Regions from separate parts of the Exiguobacterium sp. s160 genome, predicted to be linked through region 3. Evidence: riboswitches for the same ligand, from Rfam matches in the RefSeq annotation. Region 3 holds a riboswitch; each other region holds the start of a gene.
What was found. Region 3 has a riboswitch for S-adenosylmethionine ahead of msrA (peptide-methionine (S)-S-oxide reductase MsrA). Riboswitches for the same ligand answer to the same signal wherever they lie in the genome.
Positions count from the first base shown of each region.

Region 1: it holds a riboswitch for S-adenosylmethionine, as region 3 does, so the genes downstream of both, mtnK (S-methyl-5-thioribose kinase) here and msrA (peptide-methionine (S)-S-oxide reductase MsrA) in region 3, are expected to answer to the same signal.
Region 2: it holds a riboswitch for S-adenosylmethionine, as region 3 does, so the genes downstream of both, KNO86_RS10440 (Na+/H+ antiporter NhaC family protein) here and msrA (peptide-methionine (S)-S-oxide reductase MsrA) in region 3, are expected to answer to the same signal.

Region 1 is NZ_JACSKK010000002.1:335,137-339,101, forward strand. It holds gene mtnA (S-methyl-5-thioribose-1-phosphate isomerase) at 1-739, opposite strand, end outside; gene mtnK (S-methyl-5-thioribose kinase) at 736-1,887, opposite strand; SAM riboswitch class I at 1,970-2,072, opposite strand; SAM riboswitch class I at 2,278-2,379, shown strand; gene KNO86_RS07595 (2,3-diketo-5-methylthiopentyl-1-phosphate enolase) at 2,450-3,604, shown strand; gene KNO86_RS07600 (2-hydroxy-3-keto-5-methylthiopentenyl-1-phosphate phosphatase) at 3,601-3,965, shown strand, end outside.
Region 2 is NZ_JACSKK010000004.1:162,545-166,509, forward strand. It holds gene KNO86_RS10435 (TVP38/TMEM64 family protein) at 99-743, shown strand; gene KNO86_RS10440 (Na+/H+ antiporter NhaC family protein) at 762-2,045, opposite strand; SAM riboswitch class I at 2,115-2,209, opposite strand; gene KNO86_RS10445 (GGDEF domain-containing protein) at 2,308-3,965, opposite strand, start outside.
Region 3 is NZ_JACSKK010000001.1:472,743-476,707, reverse strand. It holds gene KNO86_RS02465 (DUF6678 family protein) at 57-386, opposite strand; gene KNO86_RS02460 (hypothetical protein) at 388-645, opposite strand; gene KNO86_RS02455 (DM13 domain-containing protein) at 791-1,312, opposite strand; gene msrA (peptide-methionine (S)-S-oxide reductase MsrA) at 1,414-1,938, opposite strand; SAM riboswitch class I at 2,006-2,105, opposite strand; gene KNO86_RS02445 (hypothetical protein) at 2,150-2,311, opposite strand; gene KNO86_RS02440 (amidase family protein) at 2,425-3,831, shown strand; gene rlmN (dual-specificity RNA methyltransferase RlmN) at 3,897-3,965, shown strand, end outside.

The DNA.
Region 1 (3,965 bases), on a different contig from region 3:
CAATCTTGTTGGCCGTATGACCGGTACGAGTGATGCGATCCGCCCCGACGATGATGGCATCGATTTGTTTCGTCTGAATCGTCCACCCCGCCATATTATCCGTGATCAATGTGACGTCGATGTCTGCTCGGTCGAGCTCCCATACCGTCAACCGTGCCCCTTGAAGCAGTGGACGAGTTTCCGACGCGAACACACGAAACGGGATGCCCCGCTCTTTTCCGACATAGAACGGTGCGAGCGCGGTACCGTACCGTGACGTCGCTATGGCACCGGCGTTACAAATCGTCAACACGTTCCCTCCAGCAGGTAACACGGTCAACGCATGTTCACCAATCGTGCGATACGTGGCCACGTCTTGTTCATAGATTTCAATCGCACGCGCTTTGATTGCTTTTGCGATCTGCTCAAAGTCTTCCCCCACATTCAGTCGAAGGAGTGATTCGATGACGTGTTGTAAGTTGACCGCTGTTGGTCTTGTCGCAATCAACCGTTGACCAACCTGATTCAATTGGAGATGAAAATAGGGATTGTCTTGCAGGCGTGACGCTTCTTTTGCAAGGACGAACGCACCGAAATAAGCGATGGCCGGCGCACCCCGGACTTGAAGCGACTTGATCGCCTGTTCGGCCTGTTCGAGCGTCAACACTTCGATATAGCGCTCTTCTTGCGGCAACAGCGTCTGATCTAAAATCGTCAACACTTCCGTGTCGGCATCGAAATGTATACTTTGCACACTCATACCCGCACCTCCGATAGAACCGGGATCAGCTGATCGATGGATTGAATCTGATGACGCTGTTTGATGAGACGCGTGCCAAGTTCTAGGGCGTGACGTTTCCGTTCGATCCGAAGGTCGTCTGGTAATGTTTCTAAGTCAGCAACGCCCGCTAGACCGACCGTCCGACGAATCAATTCGCAGCCTGCGTAGCCGATCGCATCACTCAAAATCGATGGCAACAGTTCGTCCACGAATCCTACTGTGTTGAACGGCTCGACCGCCTGTGTGAAGCGGGTGCGGAACGTTTTTTCGAACGTCTCCCACAGAGTGAGCACTTCTGTGAAGCGTTCGAACCGCTTCAACGGATGTGCATACGTCGAGAACACCAAATGGGCGATGATTTGACCGATGTCAAAACCGAATGGACCGTAAAAGGCAAACTCAGGATCGATGATTTTCGTTTCCTGACGCGTCGCAAAAATGCTTCCTGTATGTAAATCCCCATGTAGCAACGCTTCATGTTTGGTCACGAACCCAACCTTCAATTTCGTCACTTCAATTTTCAAGGCGAGATCTGACCACAGCTGCTCCACGTCCGGACGAAGAGCCGTTTCGATTTGATTCGATTCTGCATCACGATACGGGTCGGTGAAGATCAGCTTTTCCGTGATATCGCATAGCTCTGGATTGTAATACTCTTTTTCGATTTGTTTCTTGGCGAGCGGTCCTTTCGCATAGTCAGACGTCGCAAACAACGTCTCCCCGAGGAATGTACCGACGTGACGCGCCAAATTCGGATAGCTCTCTCCTTTTAGGAAGCCTGTCCGGACGATTTCAAAAGCTGACAAATCTTCCAAAATCGTATAGGCGAGTTCACGGTCACTACCGAGTACATCCGGTACGAATTGTGGTACGACTTTTGAAAACTCACGGAGGGCCAGTTGTTCAATCCACGAACGGTCAAGCGTGAGCGGCCAACTCTCTCCAACAACTTTTGCGTACGGCAACGCCTGTTTCACAATCAATGACGTTTCTCCTTGACGAATGCGAAAGACGAGATTTAAATTTCCATCTCCAATTTCCTCACATTCTGCAATCCCCTCTTCTAGTAACCCCAACTGTCGAACGTGTTCGACGACACTTTGTTCTGTAAACGCCTCATAAGCCATGATGATTTTCCCCTTTCTTGAATCTATGCATGAAAAAAGCCCCTTTCTCCGCGAGAAAGAGGCACACCCAAATTGGTTGTTCCTCTCATCTTTCAGACATATGTCTGGTGGATGTAGCACCGTGCCAAATGGTCGGTTGCTGCGGCGTCTTAGGGCCAATTCCCTCTGCCAACTCGCGATAAGAGTAAATGATGTAATTGTGTTTGACGTGTTGAGACGAATATTACGGACTAGGCACGCTAGTTGTCAATCCTCTATTTTCGATCGACTCCCTATTTTTGACACGCATATATAGAAACATTATTTTTAAACTTTTTTTCTCAAAAAAAGGAATTGACGAGTGAGCGATTCTATGTAAAAATTCAATTAAATTTCACAACTTCACAACTATTCTTATCAAGAGCAGACGGAGGGACAAGCCCGATGATGTCGCAGCAACCGACCAGTAATGGCACGGTGCTAATTCTTGCAGCTATCGCTGAGAGATAAGAGTTCATTGTTTTCGAATGACCTCTTGCCTTGGCATGAGGTCATTTTTTGTTTGACCTGAAAGGAGGAACTTATGGGAGTCATCGCAACTTATGAAATCAAACATACCGATCACGTCGAACGCGTGGCTGAGAAAATCGCACATGAGCTGACCGTCGGGACATGGACCGAATTGAACCATCTCGAACAGCATCAACTACAGGCATTCCGCGGTGAGGTCATCGATACCTCCCAACAGGAAACGACGAGTCGCTTCTCGATTCGTTACCCGCTACATAATGTGACGCCGGACTTTTCATCCATTCTGACGACGACATTCGGAAAGCTGTCGCTCGACCCAAACGTCCAACTTGTCGACCTATCGCTCCCGAATGAGCTCGCATCGGACTTTCCGGGTGCCGCATTCGGTGTTGAAGGGGTCCGCGACATCCTTCAAGTACACGACCGACCGCTCGCCATGAGCATCTTCAAAGGTGTCATCGGCCGGGATCTCGACTTTTTGGCGACACAGCTCCGTGACCAATTCAACGGCGGAATCGACCTCGTCAAAGACGATGAGATTTTATATGACAATCCGCTCACCCCATCGCTCGAACGGGCTCGAATTGGAGCATCGATCATTCAAGAACATCAAGAATTGACGGGTCGTTCCGTTCTATACGCCGTCACGTTGAGCGGACCCGTTTTCACCTTACGCGATCAGGCAAAACGTTTGATCGAGGCAGGCGCGACCGCATTTTTGTTCAACGTGTATACGTACGGGCTTGACGTGTTACGAGAGCTCGCCAAAGACCCTGAGATTCACGTCCCGATTTTGGCACATCCTGCTTTTGCGGGAGCGTTGACCGGATCGATTCGTCATTCCCTCCTCTTTGGGAAACTGATTCGACTCGCCGGGGCGGACTTGACGCTCTTCCCGTCGCCATATGGTTCACTCTCGACACCGAAAGACGAAACACAACAGATTCAAACGTATGCGACGGAATCCCATTGGACGAAACCGATTCTGACTGTCCCGTCTGCCGGGATTCACCCAGGACTCGTTCCGGATTTGATTCGTGACTTCGGAACGGATGTCGTCATCAATGCAGGCGGTGGGATTCATGGGCATCCCGACGGTGCGGTTGCTGGAGCGAGGGCGTTCCGCCAAGCAATCGATCAGGTAATCGGTAAAACGAGCGAGACCGATGCGTTATCGACTGCGCTGAATGCGTGGGGTGCGCGATGAGTACGCACGTCATCTGTGATTTCGACGGAACCATCACGGAAGAAGATAACATCATCGTGTTGATGCGACGCTTCGCCCCACCTGAATGGGTCGAACTCAAAGATGGTGTTTTGAACCAAACGCTCTCCATTCGAGAAGGCGTCGGTCAGATGTTCAGCCTGCTCCCGAGTCATCAGGAGACTTTGTATCGCGACTTTCTGCAGTCGACCATCACGCTTCGAGCGGGGTTTGTCGAGTTTTTGCAAGAGATACAATCACAGGGTTTTCGATTTGATGTCGTCAGTGGAGGCATGGACTTTTTCGTCCATCCGATTCTAGAAGGTCATGTCGCACCGGAACACATCTACTGCAATCACGTTGA
Region 2 (3,965 bases), on a different contig from region 3:
TGGTTTTTAATTTTTTTTGACGAATGCAGGGAGATGCGTCTTGAAAATCGAATTCGGGTATTAGAGTAGTAGTAACGAAAGTTGAAGGTGGAACGACTATGCTCACTTCTCTCCAACAGTACATCATCCAATTAATCGAATGGCTTCAAAGTTTGCCTGGCGGTCCTTGGGCCGGACTCGGCGCTCCGTTTTTAGAAGCGATCTTTCCGTTTTTGCCACTCGTTTTAATCATTTCAGCGAATGCGGCAACATATGGTTTTTTGTTAGGGGTCCTTTTATCATGGATCGGGAACTTACTCGGAACGATTGTCGTCTTCGTGGCGGTCCGATATGTGTTTCGTAAACCGATGACGCGCTGGCTCGAGAAACATAAAGCGGCGGTCTATTGGTTAGAACGAATCAACCATATGAGTCCGATTTCACTCGGGTTCTTGTATTCGCTCCCGTTCATCCCGGTCAGTTTGATCACCTATTTGCTGGCGCTCATTCAGATGCCGCTCCGTACGTTCATTTTGGCGGCGGGATTCGGGAAACTACTCGTCGTCGTCATTTTCTCGGTCATCGGGGATCAATGGGAAGAATTTATCCAAAGCCCGTTTCGCTTATCGATGCTCGGTCTGCTTTTGGTCGCATTGTGGGCCATCAGTCGAGGACTAGAAGAAGTGCTCAAACGACGCGCTTTCAAAAAACGCAACGAGCAATTGAAGCAAGAGATGATCACTAAACGACAAACACCCCTTTGAACAAGGGGTGTTTGTCGTTTAAGACTGCTTTTTAAAACGCGGGAAGTTGAATGCAATCGCAATTCCTCCACAAATAAAGAGGAGGAACGGATAAAACATGAACGGGACGAGGTCAGGCGAAGCGGTCTTCGTCAACTCTGCGGCGATGAGAAGTTGCGCTCCGTATGGGAGAATCCCTTGTACACCACATGAGAAGATATCGAGCACACTCGCTGATTTTTTCCGTTCGATGTCGTATTCGTCCGCAATGTTCGCGGCGAGTGGTCCGGCTACGAGAATGGAAATCGTATTGTTCGCGGTCGCTACGTTCGTCGCACTGACGAGACCCGCGATACTCCACTCGGCACCAGCACGTTTTTGAATCCGTGATGTCAACGCATCACGCAAATACGTGAGTCCGCCGTTGTGCGAAATAAGTCCGACGAGGCCGCCCATGAGTAACGTCAAGAACGAGATTTCGGCCATACCGACCATACCATCGGCGATAGCGGTCACAAATGCTGTGACGGATAAGCTTCCGTCGAGAAGACCGATGATTCCGGTTAGCGTGATCCCGCCCAACAGGACGAGAATGACGTTCAGTCCCGTTAACGCCAGTCCGATGACCGCGAGATACGGAATAAGTTTATACCATTCGAATGCAGCGACATCAACCGTCGATTCACCGTTCGACAAGACGGCGAGTAAAATCGTCGTGATGATGGCAGCTGGTAGCACGATCCAGAAGTTCGTTCGGAATTTATCGCGCATGTTCGTCCGTTGTGTCCTAACGGCAGCAATGGTCGTATCCGAAATGAATGAAAGGTTGTCTCCGAACATGGCTCCGCCGACAACTGCCGCGGCTGCGATGGCGACGTTCACACCACTTTCCTCATGAATACCGAGGGCAATCGGCGCAAGTGCCGCAATCGTTCCGGTCGATGTACCCATTGCCATTGAAATGAAAGCAGCAATGACGAATAGTCCACTTAAGAGAAGCGATGGGGGTAAAAGCGTCAACGCCGCGTTGACCGTCGCGTCGATGGCACCGATTGATTCAGCTACCGTTGAAAAGGCACCGGCCAGTAAGAAGATAAAAATCATAATGATGATTCCCGGATTTCCGGCACCTTGCGCGATGCGCTCGACGGTTTGAGTGGCACTTCCTTTTGTCATGAATGCCGCAACCATCAAGGCGATGATGGCCGCAACGAGTACCGGAAACTTATAGAAGTCTCCGTAATAGACACCCGCTCCGATGAAGAAGAGTAAGAAGACGAGTAACGGCAAGAGTGCCCATTTGTTTGCTGTTGGTTGTTCCAAAATAATCACCTCACTAAAAAATAAAAAGGACCTTTTTCTTGAGAAAAAGGTCCTTCGTGTGAAATACCCTTTTCATCTTTCGGACTATCGTCCGCTGGATTTGGCACAGGTTCCCCGCTGCCGAGACTTCATAGGGCCAGTCCCTCCGTCTCTCTCGATAAAAAGTTAAGTTATCCTATTATCAAACACGTTCCCTAACGTACCTGTTTCAAATCCCGTTGTCAACCTAAAAACTCCCCAATTCGATGTGAGAAAGGGGAGTTTACGTCGTTAAATTGTTGAAGTGCGCCACACGGTTACGTCCTGCATATTTTCCGCCAACATACAGGGCACGGTCCGCATTTCGAATCGTATCATCGAGACGCTTGTTCCCGAACGCTTCAATTGTGTCGACCCCGATGGAGGCGGTGACAGAAATCTCGTGGTGGTCAACATGAAACGGTTTCGCTTCGATTTGATGGCGAATCCGCTCCGTGATTTCAATCGCTTGGTGCATATCACAATGATTGAGCAATAAAATAAATTCTTCGCCACCATAACGTGCAGCAAAGTCGTCTGGACGGAGCACTTGACGGATTCGTCGTCCGAACTCTTGTAAGACATGGTCCCCGACCTGATGACCGTACGTATCGTTAATCTTTTTGAAAAAATCAATATCGAGCATGGCAACCGATATCGGATATACCGACATATCGGATATTTGTTGAATGCCATATTCATAAAATGCACGCGCATTAGCAAGAAGCGTTAAACTGTCCGTCCGACTCTCGGTATAGAGGCGGTCCCGTTCGTGACAACGGCTAATGGTTCGGTTGAACGATTTTAACAATTTGATGATTTCGTGCTGAATAATCTTTGGATAACCGTATACAGGTTCTCCCATCATAACAATCCAGGTGCGAATCTCTTCGATTTCCTCCGAACGAACAGAAACGAAGCTGTGGTAATCGTCGTGGAAAGCATCAGAAAGGGAAGTATCCCATTCAAAGCGCATTTCATAGTCGAGGACTTGCTCGATTGGCTGACTCATGTCAAGCAACGTAAAGACGATGGGTCGATCGATGGGCTGTCGCGTCTTTAAATCAAAGTACAGGGTGCGTTCAAATAATTTAAACTCGACATACCCTTCATCATAATGATTCAGCTGTTCGCATTGACTTAAAAATACTTCGATGGCTTGCGCCTCGCTCTGCGACAAGGAAACAGCCTCTTTCGCTTCATCGTATTGCTCAATCAAGGATTTGAATGCATCTTGCCGCTCTTTTTGAATAAGAAGCCGCTTGATGAAGAACGTCAACGCAGCGGCGATGCTACTGACGACGAGTAAGTTGGTCTCTCGGAAAAACGCTGCCGCTAAGATGAAAATCAAACTGACGACGTACGTATAGAAGGCAATCTTCATAAAGTCGCTCAATGCGATGTCGACGCGGAACCACCATCTCACCTGATACTTTTGAAACACCGTATTTAAGAAGATGGCAAGGAACAATCCAGCGAGCGGCACGAACGAATCTTGCGAATAAAAGTCGAGACCGGTCTCCCCACCAAGGGCGAGATAGACCGCTGCTGGGATGACAATTTCTAAGTAAGCTGTAATGGCATTCCACGGATACGTGAAGCGGAAACGACGGATGGCGACTTTCGGTTTCAAATTGGCGAATTGAAAGACGAACAATCCGATTTGGTTGACGATGAGTGCTGTTTCGAATCCAAAGAATAAAAATAAAATTAAGACGATACTTTCAGAAAATGTGAAGTACACACCTTTGACTTCGATCGAGTCGAGTTGAAAAATGATGACAAGCAATGAAATTAAAATAAACGACAACGGATCGATTGTTGGGGCGTGTAGGATATCCAATGCGAATAATGCGATGGTGAAGATGAATAAGGCACTCCATATACTCCAACCGAGCACGG
Region 3 (3,965 bases):
TTACGTCCTTATTGAAATTAAGAGCGAAAAGTGTAAATTGAACATAGTGAGTTACACTAAATATAGTCAACGTATGATCCAGTATCAACATATCCATAAACTCGAATAACATCCTCAAAAACCTTTTCAGGAACATGAATTTTTTGAAGGATATCTAAAAGGTTCTTTCGGAGTTCCTCGGTATCTGCCTTGATTTCTAACCATTCAATGTATTTGTAGTCCCCAAGTCTGAAATGATAATACCACTCAGCATCCCACATTGTAATATAGCCGGTTTCAATATCTTTTGTCCGCCATTGGAAGTGATTAGGAGTATTGCATATTGCTTCTCTAATTTCTTCCCACTTTGTATTATTCATCACTGGATGGGAGTAATAAGAGTTCATTTTAATCATTCTCCTCTTTTTTCAACTTGCGTTGTCTAATACGCCACATAATCGACGTTATAAACGCCGCCCATCCACCGAGTACAAGGATATAAATTGCCAAGAAAAACACAAATTCTCCATAGTCTTCGAGCTTTTCAAATGGATTTTGAATGATTGTCGGTTCGGATAGTATGCCCACCATCATCAATGGAATGAAGAAAAGAAAGAAACGTTTCCAAAAGTAGTGTTTGTATGGTTGTGAGAATGACTGCTCCATAATCGTACCTCCTCAATTGAATTACACTTATTTACATATATGATAGCATGTTCTCATTTGAGGTTGGATGAAGAATCATTGTTTTTTTCAGCTGATTTCAAATAAAAAGAGGGTGGCCGATTCATTCAGCCACCCTTCAGTCTGTTTATTCACTTGATTCAGTCAATTCACCCGTCCCGAACGTCGCACTAAAAGCACGGCACCAGATCACTACGGTGCTATATTCTGACAGATCGACATCTGCCGGAACTAAATAGTTTTGGTTTCCTGTATTCCCTTTAAGTGCTCCAAGTCGAATCCCTTCGGACGTCTCTTGTCCTGGCTTCGTCAAATAGACAAATAAATCAGGTCCGTTCGTCGTTTCAAACTCTTCAAATCGGAGATACGTCCCGTCTTCTGCCTCGACGGAGCGAATCGTGCCCGTCGTTTCATAATTTTTCTCCCCGTCCATGAACACACCCGCTACTTCGGTTTGACTCGGTTGTGCTTCCGGTGTCTCGGTTGTCTCTTCCTCTGTCTCTTCTTCTGAAGCAGGCGTCTCAACTGCTGTCGGTGGTAATCCTTCATCGACTGTCTCTGTCAAGAAAAGCGGTGAGATGAGCCACCAGGCAACGGCGATTACGGCTACGCCGATCACACCGATGATGAGTTTCGTACTAGTTTTCATGTATGAGTCCTCCTTTTCGGATGTATGAACCATTAATAGCCTTTTCCCGATTATTGGGCTTATAAAAAGACGCAAATGCTAAAATTCGCGTCTAATGACCGTTATACGGTTTCGGTCCAGTTCTCTTCGATGAACGTGTCCCGTCCTGAGATGGCCCGGTCTTCTTTATAGTGTTTCGGGTTCTTTTTATGGTAATCCTGGTGATACTCTTCCGCTTCGAAGAATGTCGTCGCCGGAGTGATTTTTGTGACAATCGGTGCCGTGAAGCGACCACTTGCCGCCAATACGTCTCGACTCGCTTCAGCCCCGATTCGTTGTTCCTCCGTGTGATAAAAGATGGCTGGGGCATACTGAGGCCCGCGGTCTTGGAATTGACCACCGTCGTCGGTCGGGTCGGTTTGAATCCAATATAGTTCGAGGAGACGCTCATATGAGAACAAAGATGGATCATATGTGATCTGAACGACTTCTAAATGACCAGTCGTTCCCGTTTTGACTTCTTCATACGTAGGATTGTCGATATGTCCGCCCATATAGCCAGATACGATTCCTTCAATCCCTGGTAATTCTTCAAATGGTGTCACCATGCACCAAAAACAGCCACCTGCGAATGTTGCTTTTTCCATACTGTCGTTCCCTCCAAATCGTATTTCAACAAAAAAACGCTCACGTCGGATGACATGAGCGCTCTCGTCATATCGTCCAAGGTTTCCCTTGCTGGTCGTAGCACCTTGCCTGTGGCAGGTTGCTGTGAAGTCATGGAGCCAGATCTCTCGTTCACTCTTGATATCGATATGTAGTTGGTGAGAGCATCATACCACCCTCAAAATAATTTCGTCAATGATTCGGTTTTCGCTTTAACTGAAAAATCGTCAAGACGATGATGAATCCGATCAACCCGATCGAAATGAACGGACCATACGGCACATTTTCTCCGTATAACTGCAAGAAAAATAGACCGAACACAGCGAGTAGCACGAATATGTAGGAGCGTGTCATAGGAACCTCCTGTTTTTTCTTAAGTGTAACAAGAACACATCGACTTGGCGATACGAAAAGGAAATCAGGCATAGAGCACGAATAAAGTGGGAGAGATAAAGGAGGAATGTAGGATGGAAGAAATCCAATTACATGAACTGACGATTGAACGTGCACATCGTGGGTATAAAGAAGGACAATTCACGGCACGAGACATAACTGCGTATTATCTTAGAAGGATTGCTGCATATAATGAGCGACTTCATGCCGTCATCCAGGTAAATCCGGACGCCCTGTTCGAGGCAGAGGCGGCAGACCGGGCCTATAAAAAAGGAGTACGCAAACCGCTCCTCGGCATCCCCGTCTTAATTAAGGACAATATCGAGACAGCCGGTCTGATGCGTACGACAGCAGGTGCCGCCGCCATGCGACATCATTTTGCAGGTCGAGATGCCGAGCTCGTGAAACGATTACGGGATGACGGGGCCATCATTCTTGGAAAAGCGAACCTGTCCGAGTGGGCGAACTTTTTAACGGAAGATATGCCGAACGGTTGGAGTGCTGTTGGCGGACAAACGAAGAACCCTTATGGCGACCAATTAGATGTCGGGGGATCGAGTTCTGGATCGGCTTCGGCGGTTGCGGCGAACTTGACACTACTTGCCGTTGGATCTGAGACGAGCGGCTCGATTGTACACCCGAGTGTGCATAATAGTATCGTCGGAATCAAGCCGACCGTCGGCTTGATCAGTCGTTCAGGAATCATTCCGATCTCACGTTCTCAGGATACGGCTGGACCGATGGCGCGTACCCTTCGTGATGCGGTCGTTGCGTTACAGACAATGTGTGGTGAAGATTCGGCTGATCCTGCGACATGGGAAACTCCAGTCGGACCGCCTTATGTGACATGTCTCGATGTCCGTCAAGCGGTCGGGATGCGTGTCGGATTTATCAAGCCAAATATTTCAGACGAAGAGGTCGGTTTGTATGAACAGGCACTTCGATTGCTGCGTCAAGCCGAGGTTGAACTCGTCGAGATCACGTTACCAAAGCATACAGCATTAGAACAGGCAGATATTTTGTTTGATGAATTCAAGCTTGGGATTGAGGCGTATCTTGCGAACACAACTGTTCCATTTAAGACGCTTTCAGACTTAATTGAATGGAACGCGGACCACCCCGAATCGATTCCGCACGGGCAGACCATCTTTGAACAGTCAGATGCACGTTCAGGGCGTCTTGTCGAAGCTAGTTATCTCGACCGTCGGATTGATGATGTTCATCTCGCAAAAGTGGACGGAATGGATGAGCTATTAAAAGGGCAAAAACTGGACGCAATCGTCCTGCCACATGACATGAACTATGACATGGCTGCGAAAGCAGGACACCCGACAATCACGGTCCCTTATAAACGAAAAGAGAGCGGGGCCCCGTTCGGTCTATCGTTCACGGGAACGAGCTTTGCGGAAAGAGATTTGATTCGTGTCGCTTATGCGTTCGAACAGTTCATCACACGACCGACGCCTCCAGATTATTCGTAAGTTGCACCCGTCTCTGACGTCCGCTACAATGGTACGTATGCGGATTAGAGAAAGGACAGGTTAGAATGAAATCATCTATATACGGGTTGACGTTCGATCAGCTCACAAACGAGTGCACGGAAGCAGGATACGGT